Linked DNA regions of Desulfosarcina ovata subsp. ovata. The protein of the gene in region 1 interacts with the protein of each later gene in a pairwise test. Links are inferred from orthologs where the notes say so. Each region holds a gene or a part of one and is shown in the gene's direction. Other genes may lie near its edges.

Region 1 (10,242 bases):
ATTATACCCAAGTCGATGCAGCTCATTGCCGGTCGAGTTGGGCAAGAATTCAACCAGCGGAAAAAGCGTAGGGGGTTTTTGGGGAAGATCGTTGACATGACAGTAAGTGGACGCAGTCCATTGCAGTTGGTGAAAAAGTCTTTTTGGCTGATGTAAAAAGGAAAATGCAAGCTCTTTCAGTTGGCCGACGTGTTCGTCCTACCAAGGATGGCTTCGAGTTGAAAGAAATAGTCGATCCCTATAATGCTCATTTTGATGCCGAAAAGTGCGATATTGATGCAAATAACACTTGGTTTTGGAACCTAAATCTATGAATTACAGTATGATAGATTGGTGCGACCCCATTTCGCCATTACCCCATTTCGCCATTTCGCCATTTCGCGCGATAAACACGGCAGCCAGTGCCAGGACGGCGATGATTGTTCTTTTCATTACACACCTCCATTACGTCTGTCCGTTGATTGGCTCTCATGGACAAACAATAAGACTCCCGTTTAAGGGATGGGTAAAGGTAAGATAAAGATTAGGTAAAGATTTTCAAGGCAGGCATCCCCAGCTTGTCTGATGGTGACCGGTCCGTCGGCGATCTTGACACGCCCGTACCATACTGGCATATGTTGGCAGCGACGATCCATTTACCTGATCAAGTGTCCATTTTTCGGTCGCTGGATGGGACAAACCCCGTGATCATTGAGGCGCCGATGACTTTGAACCTCAAGTTGCTTCCCGACCACCTGGCGGTTTGCCGACTGCCGGCAAAACGCGCTGTCCCTGCCTGGGCATTGTCCGGAACCCTGCACGCCATCGTGTGGACGACGGAAGAAACCTCGATCGTTTGTCAGGCGGCAGACGTTCCCGAAGATGTCCGGGCCGAGCGTGGATGGCGTGCTCTGGCGATCGATGGCCCGCTCGATTTTGCACTGACGGGAATTCTCGTGAAAATTGCGCAACCGTTATCCGATGCCGGGATTCCCATATTTGCCCTGTCGACCTTTGACACGGACTATGTGCTTGTCAAGGATTCCAATTTAAAGCGCGCCATCAACGCGCTTGCTGAAGCGGGACACCACGTTCAATCGATTCCATAGACGTTGAGATAATGTTTTTTGGACTGCCTCATTCCATAGGCAGAAAAGAGGAAGTAAATGTCCCTGACCGAACTCGTTGCCTGCTACCTGCTCAATCTGCTCTTCTGGCTGTGGGTGGTCCGCTGGGGAGGCGCCGAATGGCTGGAAGGGACCTTCGCGTCGGGCTTCCTGATCAATATCTTTGCATCCCGCTGGTCGGCGGAAGGCATCAAACTTTTCGGCGTGCTGACGATTCTCATCAGCACGATTTTGTTTCTCGTGGCGATTTTTTATCCGGACTTCCGCTACTTTTTCAGCTGACGGCATCGAGTGGTTGCAGGCAATCGCATTTTATCGGCTCAGGTTTTCTCCAAAGCCTGTACCATCGCTTCGGCAATGTGTTTGACCGAAAGTTTCATCCCCTTTTTCTCAGCACCGCCGCGCAATTGCATGACGCACCCCGGGCACTCGGTGACCAAAAGGTCCGCGTTCGTCGCCGCCACATCCGCCAATTTGCTTTCCAGAAATGGGGCCGGCCCGGTAATCCAGGTCACATACGGATGGCGAACATTGATGCGAGCCCCATGCTGCGAGAGCATGTCGGTCAATTGCATCATGCAGGCGGGGCACCCTCTTACGAAACGGCTTCTCGGCCAGGGGCAGAAAATGGCGGTCCCCGATCAGGGGCGACATGATCTTGAAGCAGGACGATCCCAGCAGTTCGTCCGCCGGGCGGGAGAAAATCCCCTGGAGCTTCTCACCCATAGCCACTAGGGCGTTGAACAGCCGGGGCCGGGTGAGCATTCCCTATCTGAGAGCCTGTTTGATAAATCCGTCTAAGGCCCGCTAACGGCGTTGGAAAGTGTCTCAAAATGCTCACATATTACGTATATGCTCCGCTTTCGAGCCACGTTCCGCCTTGTTATCGGGCCTGATCCAGACTTCTCAAACAGGCTCTGAGTGATCGGCTATTAAATTGTAGACTGTTAAAAATCAGCCAAGAACAATATGGTATCATCAATGATTTTCAGAAGCTGTTGATTTGTTTCTTGTTTCATTAGGCGGATAATGCGCCTGTCTTTGTTTTGAGCCTTGGCAAAGGAAAGCACTTCGTTCATGAGGTCATCCATATGGCAAGCCTTATAAACAATATGGTGTTCCGCACATTCCTCGGCTGTTAATCTTTTGCCGGTATACAGCATCTCTTCGAATTTATAATCCGGAACAGCACGTCGTGCAATAGAGGTGAGAACGCGCCCGATATTTATGCCAAGATCGACTTCCGGCAGGCAGAGCCACCCCTTGTCTTTTCGCATAAAACGAAAATCATGGGAAAAGGCAAGATACGCTCCCGCGGCAAAGGCATGTCCGGTGATAGCTGCAACGGTGATCATGGGATATGTTAAAATGCGTCTGTATAATGAATACATTTGGACGCGGAATTTCTTGGTCAATTTTGTTTTTTCTTCATTTTCTAAGTCCGGATCGATACCAGCGGACCATATTTTATCATGGGAAGATTTCGTTACCAGTACATTGGCATCGGTGTCTCTTTCGATTTTATCAAGCACCTCAAGGAAGGCATCAATAAAGGGGAAACCAAACTGATTTTCCCCGCTGTTCATGCTTAATACCGCCACATTGTCTTCAATGGTATAGTCCATTAATGCCATATTTCGCCCCCTTACATTTAGAGTTGATTCGGATAACCAACACACTTGGGTTTAATTGCTGAACATTTGCTGAACTTTTAATTTGGAATAATAGGATATTTTTAAACAGGTCTTGTTATTCCGATACAACATCACGGTATTACAATACAATTTATGGATATAATACATCAACTGATCGAAATAATACACAGTTTTCTTTGTTTCGGACTCATTCAACCCAAATTATGGGCCACTTTTTGTAAAAAGCTGTTCAGCAGGCCTACTGTTGTCTGCCGCGGCACCCTTCGCCTTCATCTGGCTGGGTCCAAGACTTGCCAAGCAATCCCACCGATTCTATTCAAAATGCTTTTTAATAAAAGCGGCAAACTCAGCCACGGCTGCCCTTGCCTCAGGCATGGCTTTCAAGTTCAAATGAAAGACGTGCCATAATTTATCATAAATCTTTAAGGTTACATTAACTCCTGCGTCTTCGGCCTTTTTTGCAACGCGTTTTGAATCATCCAATAGCAGTTCGTCCGTGCCAACATGAATCAGTAATGGCGGGAGACCTTTTAAATCGGCATACAGGGGTGATATCCCCGGATTATGGGGATCATTGTCCCCGATATAGTTTTCCGCCATAACTTTTCCTGCTGGAGCATCTACCAAAGGATCTATTTCCGAGTTTGTTTTGATTGAATTGCCGGTAAAAACCAAATCGGTCCACGGGGAGATACACGCGATTGATGAAGGCAGAGGATCGCCTGCATCGCGTATTGAGATGGCGGTGGATAATGCTAATCCTCCTCCTGCGGAATCTCCCGCAATGGCAATGCTTTTCCCTGGCAGTCCCTGATTGATCAGCCAACGGTATGCAGAAAGCGCGTCTTCCAGAGCCGCTGGGAAGGGATATTCCGGGGCCAGTCGATAATCGATCAGCAGCAATTTTGCACCACTTGCTTTGGAAATGTGGGCGCCTATTTCGCGATGGGTGTTGGGAGAACACAGATTATAGCCACCCCCATGCAGAAATAGGATAGCCCTGTCTTCACGAGCCGTGTTTGCATAAACCCATTCAGCGGGAATCCCGTTTAACTGAACTTTTTCAACCTGGGTATGGGGCGGGAGTTTTGAAAACCGCGCCATTTTTTCCATGTCTTTTCTGGCGTCATCGATGGAACTTATATTGTTCAGCTTGGGGGCAACTATATATTTTGTTGTTAAGCGGCACAGTCTACTTCGTAAGCTCAGCATTTATACGTTTCCTCTCTTTTTGATGGCTACCCCATCGGCGGTGGACGTGGGATATTGTTCGAAAATACGACGACACATCGTACAGCAAAGGTGACCGGTGCACAAGTTTATGAACCGGAGCACTTTGACTTTACCTGGGCGGCCGATCCGTGTATGCATGCAGAGCGGTTCCCTTACCGGAAATCCTGCCGACATCTGATGCAGACAGAGAAAGAAGCGGTTATGCCCAGAAAGCGCACGTTTAATATCGATGATTTTGTCGCTGCCATCGAAACCCACTACCGCCAGTGGGATGCCCCCATTATTACCTTTATTGCCAACCGCGGCGCGAGCCCCTTCGAGGTGCTGGTCTCCACCCTGCTATCCCTGCGGACCAAGGACGAGGTGACCGGCCCGGCCGCGGAGCGCCTTTTCAAGGTGGCCCGGACACCCGAGGCGATGATCCGGCTGACACCCGAGGCCATCGAAAAACGGATCTATCCCGTGGGGTTCTACCCCACCAAGGCCAAACGGCTTCTGGAGATCAGCCGCATCCTGCTGGACCGGTATGACGGCCAGGTGCCCGATACGCTGGAAGCGCTCACCGCCCTTCCCGGCGTGGGCCGCAAGACCGCCAACCTGGTGCTGGTGGAAGGGTTCAAGATCCCGGCCATCTGCGTGGATACCCACGTCCACCGCATCAGCAACCGCATCGGCTACGTGAACACCAAAACGCCGGATCAGACCGAAATGGCCCTGCGCAAAAAGCTGCCCAAGCGCCACTGGGTCCGCTACAATGAATTGCTGGTGGCCTTCGGGCAGATGCTCTGCCGGCCGGTATCGCCTTTTTGCAGCCGCTGCCCGGTGACTGACATGTGTCCCCAAACCGGTGTGGACCGCCACCGTTGAAGCATCCAAAGACAAGGAGGACTGAACACCATGCCCAAGCAGACCCTCAAACTCGTTTCCTGGAACGTCAACGGCTATCGGGCCGTCATGAAGAAGGACTTCCTCGAATCGATCCGCAGCCTGGATGCGGACATCATCGGGCTCCAGGAGACCAAACTTCAGGAAGACCAACTGACCCCGGCCATGAAAGCGATCGACGGCTACGATGCGGCCTTCTCCTTCTCCACGGTGAAAAAGGGCTACAGCGGTGTGGCGGCTTATACGCGGCTGACCCCGAAGTCAGTGAACCACGGACTGGGAATGCCCCGTTTTGACGATGAAGGGCGCATCGTCGAAATGGAATTCGATGCCTTTACCTTCTTCAACGTCTATTTTCCCAATGGCCAGATGAATGACGACCGATTGCAGTACAAACTCGATTTTTACGAAGCATTCTTCGACTACACCGAAGGATTGCGCCGGCAGGGCCGGAGCTTGATCATCACCGGGGATTTCAACACGGCCCACAACGAGATCGACCTGAAGAATCCCGGCCCCAATTCGACCCGTTCCGGGTTTCTGCCCATAGAGCGCCAGTGGCTGGATCGCATCGTCGGGATGGGCTATGTAGACACCTTCCGGTATCTCTACCCCGATACGGTCAAATATTCGTGGTGGACCTATCGCTTCAACGCACGCAAGAACAACGCGGGGTGGCGGATTGACTACTTTTTTGTTTCCGAGGACATGATCAAAAGCGGTTGGGTAAAGGACGCATTCATCGACAACGCCATTTTCGGATCGGACCACTGCCCCGTGGGACTGGTCCTGGAATTCTGAAAGAATCCGGGAAGTATTTGGCGCGCCCTTACCGGATCACGGCCGCTGATGGTTTTTCCCTTATGAATATGGCTTGACGGATGCCGAACGACATGTCAAGTAGATAATAGTCTACAGATGTCGGATTGCATCGGAAACAGTCGGACCGGAACCGGGGGGGAAGGATGAAAAGCGACTTTATCGATGGGCTTATCCACTGCGTGGATCGGGTGGTAAAGCCCAATACCGCGTTATTGAAAGACATCCTCGTCATCGGCGGCATGCCCGCCAAAACCCAGAATCTGCAATACCTCAGTTACAATCGCCACACCACCATCGACAACGGGTACGCTTTTGATTTTTCCGCTGTGGCGGTGATCAACAACCGGCGCGCCATCCAATGGCAGCTTCACGGCTATTCAAAGAAGGTCAGCCGATGGGTGTTCAGCACCCGCTGGACGCGGAATCCGCTGGATCTGTTTTTAAATAACCTCAGGTGCGACCGGGCGGTTATGGAGGTGCTGGCGGGATCCGGGAGCCAGTTCAGCCTGATCGGCATTCTAACCCGTACCGATCTGCATGGTTCCGGGCTGATCCAGCGTCACGCCCAGTACATCAGCCCGGTTCTGGCCGTTCCCGGGATTGACGGGGAAGATTTGAAAACCATCCAGGCCTTTGAATCCACCAACCGGATCAAAAAGGCAGGGCTGGTCGGCCTGCACTACTATCGCAAACGGGGGCGCCAGATGGTCGGTGCCTGACTGCGGCGGTCCTGGGTCACAGCATTGGTTTTGTCGTAACGGCGTTATTGATAAACATTTCGAAAGGTGTGATCTGAATCACAGCTATTTTGTTCCCACCAATTAAGAATAAGATTAATTCAAAGTCATTTAACCGACTACGCGCAAACAAATTTTATCCCTCTCCTTGTTACGGCGAATACCTCCCGTTTTGTTGTCACAGAAGCGAATGCGGCAGGGAATTACAACGTTTTTAGTTACCGATCCGTCAGGTCGCAACCAAAACCATTTGAACGACCAAGCAAAAGGATCAATGATGCGTATTCTATCAATACTCGGATTACTATCATCCTTCCTTCTCATCAAATTGGCTGAATACCCAGATTTCCTGGATGACATAGTCGTGGTGGGCAATCAGTTGCCGGGTGAAAGCGCTACTACCGGAGTGTTCAATTTTACTTCGATATTGGGTTTGGTCATTGTTTTCTTATTTTACTGGTTCAAGTTTAACGAGTGGGCCGGCCCAGGCATGGCCCCCAAGGGTTTTCGCCCCAGGCCTGCCCGCCATTTTACTACCTGGCTGAGGTTTCTTGGCTGGAATACCTCTTACGGTTTGCTGATGGTTGGTGTTTACGCGGGGATTATTTTTTTCCCTGATCTGATATCCAGTGTGCTTGGTTCGTTTGTCACTGCTTCAAACGCACTTCAAACGCCTATTCCCGGATTGTCGGATGCACATAAGCTGTTTGGCCTTTTGCCGTTTTCCGGAGAAATGAGAGTCTACGATCCTGTCGGTACGGCCAAACTCGCTCCTTATGCCGTAATGATGACCACCGTGCTTTGGGCCGGTATGCGTCCATTTTCCGAGTTTGAACGGCGATTCAGGCTGCGGCTGCAGGAACGTGCCGCAATCCCCACTGAAGCGAGAACATTGATCGAGACTTTCGAGAAGGAAATGGACAGTTTCGTTCCCCAAGAAAGGATCATTGATGAGCTACTGAAAGAGCAGCATTGGCGTCTAAACCAAAAAAATGACTTTTACGATACCGGGGATGACCTTTGGTTTCTGATGGCCCGGGCTCGATACCTTTATTATTTGCTGCTGAAATACAACCGTGAACCGGTTTTCTCCAAATTGGCAGAGAGATATAATGGCGAGTTCAAAGAACTTAAAGCAAAGATGATGAAGATGCACATGCTCGCCACACAACGCATCACCGATATCCATAAAATGGCAAACGACGAACGACTTGACCAGGCCGAGATCCTCTCAGCTTCAGCCATAAGGGCTTCCCGGAAACCGATGCAACCCGAAACGCTGAAAGATGCGGAAAAATTGCTGGCCCAAAAACTCGAGTCAGCGACAAAGTTTGAAAGAATATATTTCCAGAAACAGGAAAAAAATCTCATATCCGTTGTTAAGAAAACATCAGAGGAGATCATTCAGCTCATCGTCTGCAGCGTTCTTGCTGTTGGTCGTTCAAGACAGCAGTGTCGAAATCTTCTCGATGCTTTTGGTTTGAAACAATCCAATCGGATCCGGACGCAGCTGGATTCGGTAGTTATTACCTGGTTGGCGGTAGGGGCTTTGTTTGTTGTCTTTGTTTGTTCGCTTGCATACCATTATGTACAAACGTGGCTTGGAAATGGAAACCCGAATCATCTCATTCCAAATGACATTAACGGGGTGTTATTCTGGGCAGTTGCGTCTTGTCTGTTGCATTTGTTGGCCACGGTAGGAGGATATTTCTGCCAGCGGTCGCTTGAACGCGGAAGGGAGCGACTTCAACTGGGGGAAATAAAAGAAAGGTCTCTATCGTCGGCAGCCCAGGTGGCCGAGGCACTATGTTCCGCTGGCGTTGGATTTTCGTTCAGCGTATTCCTGTTGGGAGCATTAAAGGCTTTGGGGGGTGAGTTCCCTGACCTCTTCAGGTGTTGGTGGTGGGCTTTCGTCCCAACAGTCACAGCCTTTTTCGCCGCCCTCTACACCCAGAGAGCCAACCGTTCGAAAGGCCAATTAAAATGGCTATTATGGGGGCAAGGGGGGATGACCGGGCTTGTTTCCCTCGTTGTATTTTTCCTTCTGTATTCGCAGGATTTACGTAACACATGGGGCTTCGGCTGCTTTGTAACCATAACCGCAGCCATTTTGGGGATCGCTTTGGGCAAAATCCTGCAAAAATGGGTGGAGGGTATGGAAAAAGCGGCGGGTAAAGCAGGTGGTCTGGACCAGCGTACAGAGGAACGGCAACGGCCAATTTTCAGGCGTGCCAAATGGTGCTCGGATGAAGGGGATGAAATATTTGCCCGAGTTTTGAATATTTCATCGTTTGGCGCTGAGCTTAAAACGAAAACGCCTTTGATGCCTGAAACCGAGGGAACGGTCAAGATCGGTAAAGAAGAGCGTTGCGCCAGGGTGGTCAGAAACGCCAATAATGACGCCAACCATATCTACGTCCAATTCCTTGGAAATGCCGCTTAAACATGGGGATGATAACAATGAAAAACTGCATTTGCCGATCTGTCGACCGCAAACACGGTCACAAAACGGAAACCATTCGATGGCCAACGTTCGGAATTGCAGATAAAAAGAACCATCACACTTTCTTCGCCGTGTTGGAGCTGAAAGGTGGTTTCATGCTCCTGTTCAGTCTTGTTTTCCTGTTTGCTTCAATCATGGATGGTGATTGCCAGGATACAAACACGGTGCTCATCCTTGGTGTCAGGGCCGACGCACCTCCTTTTTCTTCCTTTGATGATGAAAATGGGGATGGGGATCCCACTCAAGCCAGTGGCTATACGGTTGATTTGTGCAATCGTATCGCCAAGCGTGCTGTTCAAGCCGGATTGTACAGCAGTTTTGATTACAAAAAAGTCGAGGCGGCAGATCGTTTCGATGCCTTGAAAAATGGTGAAATCAATATGCTCTGCGGAGCATCGACAGTAACGCTCGAGCGTATGCGGGTTGCCGATTTCAGTTTGTTTACTTTTTTAAGTGGTGCATCGGTCATGTATCGTGAAAAAAAGGACCCGGAAAATGATGAAAAAGCCAACCCCCTGAAGGTTGGTGTGCTGGGAGAAACGACGACCGAAGCAGAGGCGAATCACATCCTGCAGGATCTTCGAAAGAAAAATAATAATTTCGGTTTGCCCGTGCATGAAAAACTGAAGCTGCAGTCCTTCAAAAACCATTATCAGGGATTGGAAGCGCTTAAAAAAGACGAAATCATAGCGTATGTGGCAGACAGGGAAATTCTACTGGCTTTGCGGCAAAAGGACATGCAGGACAGCCACACAACCGATATTGTTGTATCGGAGGACTATTACACTTCCGAACACTATGCCATCGGGTTAGGAATTGGCAACCCAGACCTGCGCTTTATCGCCAATAGCGTATTGAGCGAATTGTACGACTGGGACCAGGCCGGAAATCGGAACGAGAATATCTTCACCATCCTGAGCAACAATTTTCCAAAGAAGAGGTTCAGCAAGTCTCTTGAAACATTATTCCGATTGCAACGAATTACCCGGGGCAGAAAGATAGGGGAATTGGTGCCAGAAGCTGCTATTTACCGCCCTTTGGCGTTGGGAACCGGAACCCAATGGCAAGGCTGAACTGCCACATTGTCGTCCGATGGAGTGTTAACCTGTAAACAACTGCCCCCTTAACAGGTTAACACCTTAAAACAATGCTTCGACAAACTGCTGCGCATCAAATTCCTGAAGGTCGTCGACGCTTTCGCCCACCCCGATGTACTTCAGGGGGATGTTCAGGCTGCTGCAGATGCTGACCACGATGCCGCCCCTGGCCGTGCCATCCAGTTTGGTCAGGGCCAGTCCGGT
Region 2 (10,697 bases), 2.7 Mb from region 1 along the record:
ATTCCACACCGGCGGTACGGAGCAGCTCATTGCACCAGGCTCCGGTGCAATTGACAATCAGAGTGGATAAATAGGTATCACCGGATTTGGTTTTAAGACCACTCACCCGGCCATCGTCGATCAGTAGACCGGTTACCTCATCCTCGATGTAGGCCGCCCCCTGGGCCCGGGCATTGGCCTTGTAAGCCATAAGTACCGCATAGGCGTCGAAATGGCCGTCCTGGGCACCGAAGGTGGCTCCGACGATGGTCTCCTGCGGTTTGTAGAGCGGATAGTGCTCGACGATGCCTTCCGGCGACCACCACTCGACCTGGCACCCCATCTCCTGTTGCATGGTCATGGCGGCTTTGGCACTCTCCACGGCGTCCGCTTCATAAAGGAAAAGGTTGCCCTCGCGATGATAGGCGATGCTGGGGCGGAGATCGTTGACCGTCATCTCGTCTTCGAAGCGATCCAGGATGTCAAAAGCATACTGGGAGATCTCGACATTTTGTTTGAGGTTGAACTGAATTCTCACGTTGACCATGGACAATGCCGTGGAGGCCCGGGCATAGGTCAAATCCCGTTCGATGACCGCCACCTTGAGCTTCGGATCTTTCTTGGTCAGGTAGTAAGCAGTGGTGGACCCCATGATCCCGCCGCCGACGACAATCACATCGTAAAGGTTGTTGTTATCCATGGTCACAGATTCTCCTTATGGTCGGCCTGAAGCGGTCAGGCCTGTTTGTAATTGGGTCCCTCCCCACCCTCCGGGCAGGTCCAGGTGACGTTGCGGAAGGGATCCTTGATGTCACAGGTCTTGCAGTGCAAACAGTTGGTAAAATTGAGTTTGATGCCCTCGATGCCGTCGCCGTCCCCGCTTCGCTCCATCTCGTAGACGTCTCCCGGGCAGAACCGCGTGCAGGGGCAACCGTAGGTCGGGTAGCATTTTTCCACGCAGACGCGCTGATCGTGGATAAGGATGTGCGAGGGCTGATCCTCGCGGTGCAGGGTGCCGGAGAGGTAAACACCGGTCAGCTTGTCGACCATGGCCGGATCATCCTTGGGCACGTCGTACTTTTCCACATCCAGGCTGTCGGAACGCTGCGGTTTGAGGGTCGTGGCGTCGTCCACCGCCGGCAGGCGATCTCTCAGCCCCTTGCCGCCGGTAACGTGCTGGGCAGCCAGGTGGATCCACTTGGCCGGCCCTTTTTTTGCCAAGGCCTGGGCGAAATTGCGCCCCTCGCGCAACTCCTCACCGACCCAGCTGTCGGCCAGACGCTGGCCATATGCCGCCAGGGTCCGGCGTCCGGCATCGCCGGCCTCGATGGCATCCATGATCGTCTCGGCGGCCAGCATGCCCGATTTCATGGCCAGGTGAATGCCCTTGATGGCCGGTGTGCTGTGAATGGCGGCAGCGTTGCCGGTGAACAGCGCGCCGTCCACCGCCAGTTGCGGCATACTGAACCAGCCGCCGGTGGAAACGGCCCGGGCGCCCTGTTCGATCACTTTGCCGCCGCGGATGAGTTTCTGGATCAGGGGGTGCCCCTTGAAACGCATGAACGTATCGTAAATGTCCAATGCCGGATTCTCGTAGCCCAGCGCCACCAGGAAGCCCAACGCGATGCGGTTGTCGGCCATTTCGTAAACAAAACCGCCGCCGGGTGTATTCAGATCCAGGGGGAATCCCAGAGTGTGAATGTCGTTGAAGGGACTCTCCTTGAAAAAATGGTCCTCGGGCAGTTGAATAACCTCTTTGATGCCCGTTTCAAACAATTCGGGCAGCCGGCCGGAACGGATGGGCAGGCGCCCGGCCAGCTCCTTGGTGAGGCTTCCGCGGGCGCCCTCGCCCAATACGGTCACCTTGGCCATCAGGTCGATCCCCGGTTCGAAATTGGTCTTGGGCTTGCCGTCCTTGTCCAGCCCCTTGTCACCGGTACGCACGCCGGCAACGGTCTTGCCGTCACCGGCCATGAGGATCGTCTTGCCGTCGAAGCCGGGGAAAATATTGATGCCCAGTTCTTCGGCCTTCTCCCCCAGCCAGCGGCAGACCCGGGAAAGGCTGACGATGGGAAAGCCGGTATTGTGCATCTGGCGCGGCACCATGGGCACTTTGAAGCTACGTTGACCCGTCAGGAAATAGAACCCGTCCCCACGAACCATTTGTTCCACGGGGAATCCCTGGTCCCGGTAATCCGGGTAGAGTTCGGCAATGGCCACGGGATTCATCACCGCCCCGCTGATGGCATGGGAGCCGATGGCAGCACCTTTGTCGATCAGGGCCACTTCCAATTCACGTCCCTTTTCCGCGGCCAGTTGCATCAGCCGGATGGCACCGGCCAGGTTGGCGGGGCCGCCACCGATAAAAAGGACATCAAAATCAATGGATTCGTGCGTGGTCATGGTCTTCCCCCCTCTTTTTCAGGTTATCCGCAAAGTGCACGGCGATAGTCGCTGAATACGCTGACTGATTAGAGGGGTCAGATAGCTTGATTTATCACTAAAAACAAGGGCTCGGGGATGAAAACCGAACCGCCGGTCCCAGATGATCCGTCCAATCGGGTTCATCGCTCACATGTTTCCGCGATAGGGTCGCTGATCCAATGCGCTCTTCACGTAGCGGATCATGGTGATAAAATCGAAGACAGGTCTTCCGGTCGCTGCTTGAACCGCATGGGCAAAGGGCGGCAGATCGCTGCACTCGAGCAGCATGGCGCCGATGTCCGGATAGCGGTCAACCAGCGCAACGGCTTCCGCGAGCACTTCGGCTTGCATGCGATCGGAATCCAGGGTGCCCTTCTCCTCCAGCACCGCCTCCCGGAATTCATCCCGGCCCTGCATGCTGGCCACGGCCATGGGAATATCCGGCGTGACCCCCACGGCCGCAAAGTGGGCATCGGTCAAGACATCGGCATTTGCGGTGATGATCCCGATCCGCCGGCCGGGGCCGGCAATCTGATGCATAAACGGAATTTGCAGCAGACTGGAGACAAACACCGGAATCGAGACGGCTGCGGCAATCTCGCGCTGAAACAGGGCCATGAATCCACAGGCACCGGTGATCGCCTTGACCCCGTCGGCCTCCAGCTGCCGGGCAGCAGCGATGAAGGCATCGATCAGGGAGGGGTCGCGCCGGTTGAGCAGGCGATCGATGGAGGCATCCTTGACCACCTGGTAGCGCACCGGAAAATCGAAGGTGGTGGCATTGCCCACATTCCCCGGAATACAGGGGTAGGCGGCATCCAGAATCAGAATGCCGATGGACTCGCCGTACCAGGATTGACGGGGATTGTCGACGCGATACAAGGGCATATTGGACTCTTTGCAAATGACATAAGTACACTTAAAGTTTTATCAGTTGTATACTATTGGTTCAGAAAACTGTCAAGGCTCATTTGCGGGGATTCCCGGCCGCTGTCAATGGGCATTTGGATTTTGGCATTTGACAGTCATCCATCCGAAAACAAGGGGCAACGAATAGTATATTGAGCGAATTTCAGATTAAATACGGCCAGCCGGGGTGATCATGCACCCGCCTGTTGACAGCGGGCCGGATACAAACCAAAATATCATCTGTGTCGATTGCCCGGCACCCGGTTCGTTTTTCCCCTTTCTCCGGCTGGATGGATTGAGACCTTTACCAAGGCGGGCCTCCCGGCAGGCCTTGACCTTATCTCCGTACAGGGAGGTGCCGATGACCCAAACCGATACCGATGCCGCTGTTCGGGCGATTGTCCAGGAAAATCGGGAGTGGATCGAAAGCCTGGATTACATCTATCAAAACCAGGGCCCCGAACGCGTACTGGAATTGCTGCGCATGCTTCAGGTGCGGGCCCACCAGCAGGGGGTCCAGGCCCATTTCAGCGCCAATACGCCCTACATCAACACCATCTCCGCAGACCGCCAACCGGCGTTTCCCGGCAGTCGGGAGATTGAACGGCGCATCAAAAGCATCATCCGCTGGAACGCCATGGCCATGGTGGTACGGGCCAACCGTCAACACGCGGGTATCGGTGGCCACATCTCCACCTTTGCTTCCAGTGCCACCCTCTATGAAGTAGGCTTCAACCATTTTTTTCGTGCCAAAAGCGCCGGCCACCCCGGCGATATCGTTTTCTTCCAGGGCCACGCCGCACCCGGCATATACGCCCGTGCGTTTCTGGAAGGCCGCATCAGCGAGCCCCGGATGGAGAATTTCCGCCGCGAACTGGCCCAGGGCGGCGGATTGAGTTCATACCCGCATCCCTACCTGATGCCCGACTTCTGGCAGTTCCCCACGGTGTCCATGGGCCTGTCGCCGATCATGGCCATCTACCAGGCCCGTTTCAACCGCTACATGGAAGACCGCGGCATCAAACCGCCCGATGACCGGCGGGTATGGGCGTTTCTGGGCGACGGCGAGACCGATGAACCCGAGACCTTGGGGGCCATCACCCTGGCGGCCCGGGAGCGGCTGGACAATCTCGTTTTCGTCATCAACTGCAACCTCCAGCGTCTCGACGGCCCGGTGCGCGGTAACGGCAAGATCATCCAGGAACTGGAAGCGGCTTTTCGCGGCGCCGGCTGGAACGCCATCAAGGTGATCTGGGGGGATGACTGGGATCCGCTGCTGGCCCAGGACAATCAGGGATTGCTGGTCCGGCGCATGGAAGAGGTGCCCGACGGCCAGTATCAGATGTACTCCGTGGCCGGCGGTGCCTATATCCGTAAGGATTTTTTCGGCCGCTACCCGGAACTGACCCGCATGGTGGAGAACTATACCGACGAGCAGCTGGCCAAACTGCGCCGCGGGGGACACGACCCCCAGAAGGTCTATGCCGCCTATCAGGCGGCGGTGAAACACAAGGGCTCGCCCACGGTGATTCTGGCCAAGACCATCAAGGGGTATGGCCTGGGCGAGGCCGGTGAGGGGCGCAACGTCACCCATCAGCAGAAAAAACTCAATGAAGCCGAACTGCGCCACTTCAGAAGCCGCTTCGGCATTCCTGTCCCCGATGACCGCATTCAGGATGCGCCGTTTTACCGGCCTGACGACGACAGTGAGGAGATCCGTTATCTCAAGGCGCGGCGACGCTCCCTGGGCGGTTTTCTGCCGGCCCGCAGCGTGTCGGTGCCCGTTTTCCGTCCGCCGGCAAAATCTCTTTACGGCGAATTCCTCAAGGGCTCCGACCGGCGCGAGGTGGCCACCACCATGGTCATGGTGACCCTGCTGAACAAACTGCTGGCCGACAGGAAAATCGGGCGCTATATTGTTCCCATCGTTCCCGACGAAGCACGTACTTTCGGCATGGAGAGCCTGTTCCGCAAAATCGGCATCTACTCCCATATGGGGCAGAACTACGAGCCGGTGGACCGCGGCAGCCTGCTCTACTACCGGGAGGCTACCGATGGCCAGATCCTCGAGGAGGGCATTACCGAGGCCGGATCCATGGCTTCGTTCATCGCCGCCGGCACGGCTTACTCCACCTTTGACATCAACATGGTGCCGTTTTTCTTCTTTTACTCCATGTTCGGTTTTCAGCGCATCGGCGACATGATCTGGGCCGCCGGCGACGTTCAGGCACGCGGTTTCCTGCTCGGCGCCACGGCCGGCCGCACCACGCTGGCCGGCGAAGGGCTGCAGCATCAGGACGGCCACAGTCACGTCCTGGCCCTGCCCAATCCATCGCTTCTGGCTTACGATCCCGCTTTCGCCTTTGAAATCGCCGTCATCGTACGCGAAGGACTGCGCCGCATGCTGGAGGCGGGGGAAAACCTGGTCTACTACCTGACCATCGGCAACGAATTTTACGCCATGCCGGCCATGCCCAAAGACGCGGAAGCGGGGATTCTGGGCGGCATCTACCGGTTCCAGGCCCCGGGAATTCCCAAAGCCAAAGCCAGCGCCCACCTTCTGGGCAGCGGCGCCATCCTCAATGAATGCCTCAAGGCCGCCGAACGGCTGGAGTCCGAATACGGTGTGGCCACCACGGTCTGGAGCGTCACCAGCTATAAGAACCTTTACTGGGACGCCCAGGACACCGATCGCTGGAACCGGCTCCATCCGGGAAAACCGCCGCGGCGATCGTTCCTGCAAAGGCAGACCGACGGTGCCGCGGGAGTGTTTGTGGCGGCCAGCGATTACCTCAAGGTGCTGCCCGAAAGCATTGCCCGCCACCTCCCCGGCCCGCTGATCAGCCTGGGAACCGACGGATACGGCCGCAGCGATACGCGTGAGGCATTGCGGGATTTTTTCGAGGTGGATGCCCGGCATATCGCCTTTGCCGCGCTGGCCGGCCTGGCCCGTGAGAAAAAAATACCCATGGCCACGGTCAACAAGGCCCGTCGGTCGCTGGAGATCGATCCCGATCGGTCCAACCCCTTGTTTGTCTAAGGCTGGCGGAAAGAAATAATTCCCCCAGATCGCACCGGATTTGGGGTCGTCTACAAGGCGCCGCCACCGGTGCATATCGGGAATATGTGCCGGTGGCGGTAACGCGGTAGACGGGCACAAAGACAAGCAGGATGGTGGAATTATTTCTTTCCGCCAGCCTAATGGAAGGAGAATCCATGACAGAAGCCATCAAGGTTCCGGAAATTGGAGAAAACGTTGAAGCGGGTGTGGTTGTGGCCGTCCATATCAAGGAAGGGGATACCATCGCGGTGGACGATACGGTGATCGAATTGGAGACCGACAAGGCACTGGTCGAAATTCCATCGCCCTTTGCCGGTCGGATTACCGAGGTACTGGCCCGTCCGGGTGCCCAGATGAAAGTGGGCGATGTGATTGCCCGGCTGGAAACCGAAACGGCCCCCCTGCAAACCGAAAACGAAGCGGCCGACGGTTCGCCCGCCGATACCGGCGAGGTTACCGAGGCGACCGAACCCGGAACCGTGGCACCAACCAAACCCGCCGCCGCGGCAGTGGTGCCCGAGGCTCCCGCCACGGATCGTTCTCCCGTGCCTGCCGCGCCGTCGACCCGGCGCATCGCCCGGGAACTGGGTGTCGATATTTACACGGTCCAGGGCAGCGGTCCGGGCGGGCGAATCAGCGAAGCGGACGTAAAGGCGCATGTTCGTCGGCGCATGCCGGAACCGGCCGGCCATGAAGGAACGGTGCCTTCGGCCGACACGGCCCCCCACCCCGACTTCAGCCAATGGGGGCCGGTCGAGGTCAAGGAGATGGAAACCGTCCGGCGGCTGACCGCCCAGAGCACAACCACCGGCTGGAGTACCATTCCCCATGTCACCCAGTTCGATGAAGCCGACATCAGCGGCGTGATGGCCTTTATCGAAAAAAATGCTGCGCGGGCGGAGCAGGCCGGGGCACGGCTGACCCTGACGGCGATCCTCACCCGGGTCGCTGCCGAAGCCCTGAAGCGCTTTCCCCGCTTCAATGCCAGCATTGACGTTGCCAGCAACTGGATCATCCTGAAAAAATATATCCACATCGGCATCGCGGCCGAAACCCCGCGAGGGCTTCTCATTCCGGTGGTCCGGGATGCCGACCGCAAAAGCATTCTCGAACTGGCCGGTGCGATCGGTGACCTGACGTCACGGGCACGCAGCAAAAAAATCAAACCCGATGAAATGCAGGGCGGGACCTTTACCATTTCCAACCAAGGTGGTATCGGAGGGGTTGGCTTTACGCCGCTGGTGCTGTGGCCCCAGGTGGCCGTTCTGGGCGTGAGCCGTTCCTCGGTCAGGCCGGTTTATATAAAGGATCGGTTCGAGCCGCGAACCATTTTACCGCTCTCCCTCTCCTACGATCACCGCATGCTCGATGGTGCCGACGCGGCACGCTTTCTGCGGTGGATCTGTGAAGGCCTGGAGCAACCGTTAGCCCTGTTTTTCGAATAATCGGCGTGGATTGCCCGCGTCGCAAAGTGAAGAAAGCGAGTATGCTGCATGACTGACAATCAAACCCACGTGGCGGTGATCGGTGCCGGGCCAGGCGGATACGCGGCCGCGTTTCTGGCGGCCGATCTGGGCATGGATGTAACCCTCATCGATCCGGCGGAAAACCCCGGTGGCGTCTGCCTGTACCGGGGTTGCATTCCATCCAAGGCCCTGCTGCACGTCTCCCGGTTGATCAACGAGGCTGCCGATGCCGATGCCTGGGGGGTTTCATTCGGCAAGCCCAAAATCAATATCGATAAACTGCGCCAGTGGAAGACCGATGTGGTTGCCGGGCTGACCGGCGGCCTGGGACGCCTGGTGGCCCAGCGCAAAATCACCTATGTGCGTGCCACGGCGGCGTTTTCCGACGCCCGGACCCTGCAATTGACCGAGGCGGACGGCAAGACCCGCACGCTGGGGTTCCAGTATGCCATCCTGGCCACAGGCTCCCGGGCCTCGGGGCTGCCCATGTTTCCAGCAGATGACGATCGCATCTGGAACTCGAAAAATGCCCTCGACCTGGAAACGATTCCCAAAAGCCTGCTCGTGGTGGGCGGTGGTTATATCGGGCTGGAACTGGGCAGCGTATACGCCTCCCTGGGGACCGAGGTGACCGTGGTGGAGATGCTGCCGCATCTTTTGGCCGGGGCGGACCGGGACTTGGTGCGTTTTCTGCAGAAAGGACTGACCGAACGGTTCAAGGCCATCCGGCTGAACACCACCGTGGAGGCGGTCAAATTCCAGAAAAACGGAATCAAGGTCACCTTTGGCGGCGATGCCGAAAAGCCGGTCAGTCAGCTTTTCCAGCGGGTTCTGGTGGCCGTGGGCCGCCGGCCCCACACGGCCGGCCTGGGACTCGAGAACGCCGGGGTGGCGGTGGACGACAACGGATTCGTGCGCATCAACGGCCAGTGCCGCACATCCGCGAATGCCGTTTTTGCCATTGGCGATGTGGCCGGACAGCCCATGCTGGCCCACAAGGCCTCCTATGAAGCGCGCATTGCCGTGGAGACCATCGCCGGGAAGAACGTGATTTTCGATCCGGTGGCCATACCGGCGGTGGTGTTTACCGACCCGGAAGTGGCCTGGGCCGGGCTAACCGAAAGTGACGCCAAGAAAAAAGGCCTCACGGTGGCAGTGACCCGCTTTCCCTGGGCCGCATCCGGCCGCGCGACCACCCTGGGCCGCAGTGACGGGATAACCAAGCTGGTGATCGACCCCGAGACGGAACAGCTGCTGGGGGTCGGAATCGTAGGACCCGGTGCCGGCGAGATGATCGCCGAGGCGACCCTGGCCCTGGAGATGGGCGCCAACGCCACCGATGTGGGGCTGACCATCCATCCCCATCCGACCCTGTCGGAAACATTCAAGGAAGCCGCCGAGATTTTCCACGGCACGGCCACGCACTACTACCGGCCCAAGAAAAAGAAGAAATAAAACAGCTTACAACCATTTCTTGCGCTTGAAGAACAACAGCATGGCGACGACCACGGCGATGATGACCAGCCAAACGGTCAGGTACCCCCAGCGCCAGCCAAGCTCGGGCATGTGCGAGAAATTCATTCCATAGACGCCGGCGATGAAGGAGATCGGGATGAAGATGGTGGCAATGATGGTCAGCACCTTCATCACCTCGTTCATGCGGTTGCTGATGGTCGACAGGTAGAGATCCTGCAAGCTTGACAAGGTATCCCGGAACGACTCGATGGTATCGATCGCCTGGATCGTGTGATCGTAAACATCGCGCAGGAACATGCCCGTGGTTTCACCGATGAACGGGTTGTCTCCCTTGAGCAGGTGGGCAACCACTTCCCGCAGTGGCCAGACCTGTTTCCTCAGGTAGATCAGCTCCCGGCGGATGTCGTGAATCTCTTCCCGCATGCCGGCATCGGCATCTTCGTCAATGCTTTCTTCGAGGGCTTCCAGCCGCTCCCCCAGTTTTTCCAGAATCACATAGTAATGATCCACGATGGCGTCGAGGAGCGCATAGGCCAGGTAGTCGCACCCGGCGGTCCGGATTCGCCCTTTTCCCTTCCGGATCCGCTCCCGGACCGGTTCGAAAACATCACCGGCCGCCTCCTGAAAGGACAACAGGACGTTTTCTCCCAGAATCAGGCTGATCTGTTCGGCTGTAATGAGACAATCCGTGGCATCGTAGCGGACCATTTTGAGCACGACAAACAGATATTCGTCGAAAGCTTCGTCCTTGGGCCGCATAGTGGTGTTGAGAATATCCTCAAGGGTCAACGGGTGGATGTGAAACAGGCGACCGATCTGCTCGATGAGGGTAACATCGTGAATGCCGTCGATGTTGATCCAGGTGGTGGCACCGGGCTTGAGCCGGGGCAATGCCGTTTCGATACCATCAAGGGATTGCTCGATCAACTCCGCCCCCGCATAGTGCATCATGGAGAGATGGACACGATCCGTCTTTTTCTCGCCCACATGAATTAATGTGCCGGGAGCGCTTCCGGCCGTTTTCGTCGATTTTCTGGTCAATCGGGACATGGAACCTCACAAATAGAAAACGTCTGTTTGTTGGCGGTTGATTTTTCGGCCGGTTCTGTTAAAAACACCTGCATGGATGCCGACAATCATACCGGTCCTCACCGTTTCAGCATGCCGGCCTGGATCAGCTGCGCGCCCTACGAGCAGCTCCTGGGCATGGAAATTCTCAGTGCTGAAGCCGGTGAGGCGATCCTGCAGATGCCTTTTCTCAAAATCCTGGCCCAGGGGGCCGGGCTGATGCACGGCGGCGCCTTGGTCAGCCTGGCCGATACCGCCGTGGTCATGGCCATCAAAAGCGTGGTGGCGCCGGGCACCCATTTTGCCACCATCGC

Evidence for each region.
Region 2: the proteins of GN112_RS09945 (region 1) and aceE interact in binary tests that used the Escherichia coli proteins (3 or more experiments, as listed by UniProt). The link is inferred for Desulfosarcina ovata subsp. ovata from one-to-one orthologs.

The regions. Positions count from the first base shown.
Region 1 is NZ_AP021879.1:2,196,069-2,206,310, reverse strand. The notes cover bases 3,261-6,028. They hold GN112_RS09945 (endonuclease III domain-containing protein), read left to right. Parts: upstream 3,261-4,195; coding sequence 4,196-4,861; downstream 4,862-6,028. Other genes in these bases: GN112_RS09935 (hypothetical protein), read left to right, coding at 5,845-6,028; GN112_RS09940 (exodeoxyribonuclease III), read left to right, coding at 4,892-5,680; GN112_RS09950 (alpha/beta hydrolase), read right to left, coding at 3,261-3,973. Outside these bases: GN112_RS09970 (ACT domain-containing protein), read left to right, coding at 558-1,088; GN112_RS09965 (hypothetical protein), read left to right, coding at 1,146-1,388; GN112_RS09960 (heterodisulfide reductase-related iron-sulfur binding cluster), read right to left, coding at 1,427-1,684; GN112_RS09955 (enoyl-CoA hydratase/isomerase family protein), read right to left, coding at 2,054-2,740; more of GN112_RS09950, read right to left, coding at 3,074-3,260; more of GN112_RS09935, read left to right, coding at 6,029-6,420; GN112_RS09930 (hypothetical protein), read left to right, coding at 6,629-8,881; GN112_RS09925 (transporter substrate-binding domain-containing protein), read left to right, coding at 8,899-10,014; signal recognition particle-docking protein FtsY, read right to left, coding at 10,081-10,242. UniProt on the Escherichia coli protein: DNA repair enzyme that has both DNA N-glycosylase activity and AP-lyase activity. The DNA N-glycosylase activity releases various damaged pyrimidines from DNA by cleaving the N-glycosidic bond, leaving an AP (apurinic/apyrimidinic) site.
Region 2 is NZ_AP021879.1:4,863,234-4,873,930, forward strand. What follows is about bases 3,330-6,552. They hold aceE (pyruvate dehydrogenase (acetyl-transferring), homodimeric type), read left to right. Parts: upstream 3,330-3,673; coding sequence 3,674-6,352; downstream 6,353-6,552. Other genes in these bases: GN112_RS21465 (2-oxo acid dehydrogenase subunit E2), read left to right, coding at 6,529-6,552. Outside these bases: GN112_RS21445 (NAD(P)/FAD-dependent oxidoreductase), read right to left, coding at 1-679; GN112_RS21450 (electron transfer flavoprotein-ubiquinone oxidoreductase), read right to left, coding at 715-2,382; GN112_RS21455 (aspartate/glutamate racemase family protein), read right to left, coding at 2,551-3,291; more of GN112_RS21465, read left to right, coding at 6,553-7,818; lpdA (dihydrolipoyl dehydrogenase), read left to right, coding at 7,867-9,294; magnesium/cobalt transporter CorA, read right to left, coding at 9,301-10,365; GN112_RS21480 (PaaI family thioesterase), read left to right, coding at 10,393-10,697. UniProt on the Escherichia coli protein: Component of the pyruvate dehydrogenase (PDH) complex, that catalyzes the overall conversion of pyruvate to acetyl-CoA and CO(2).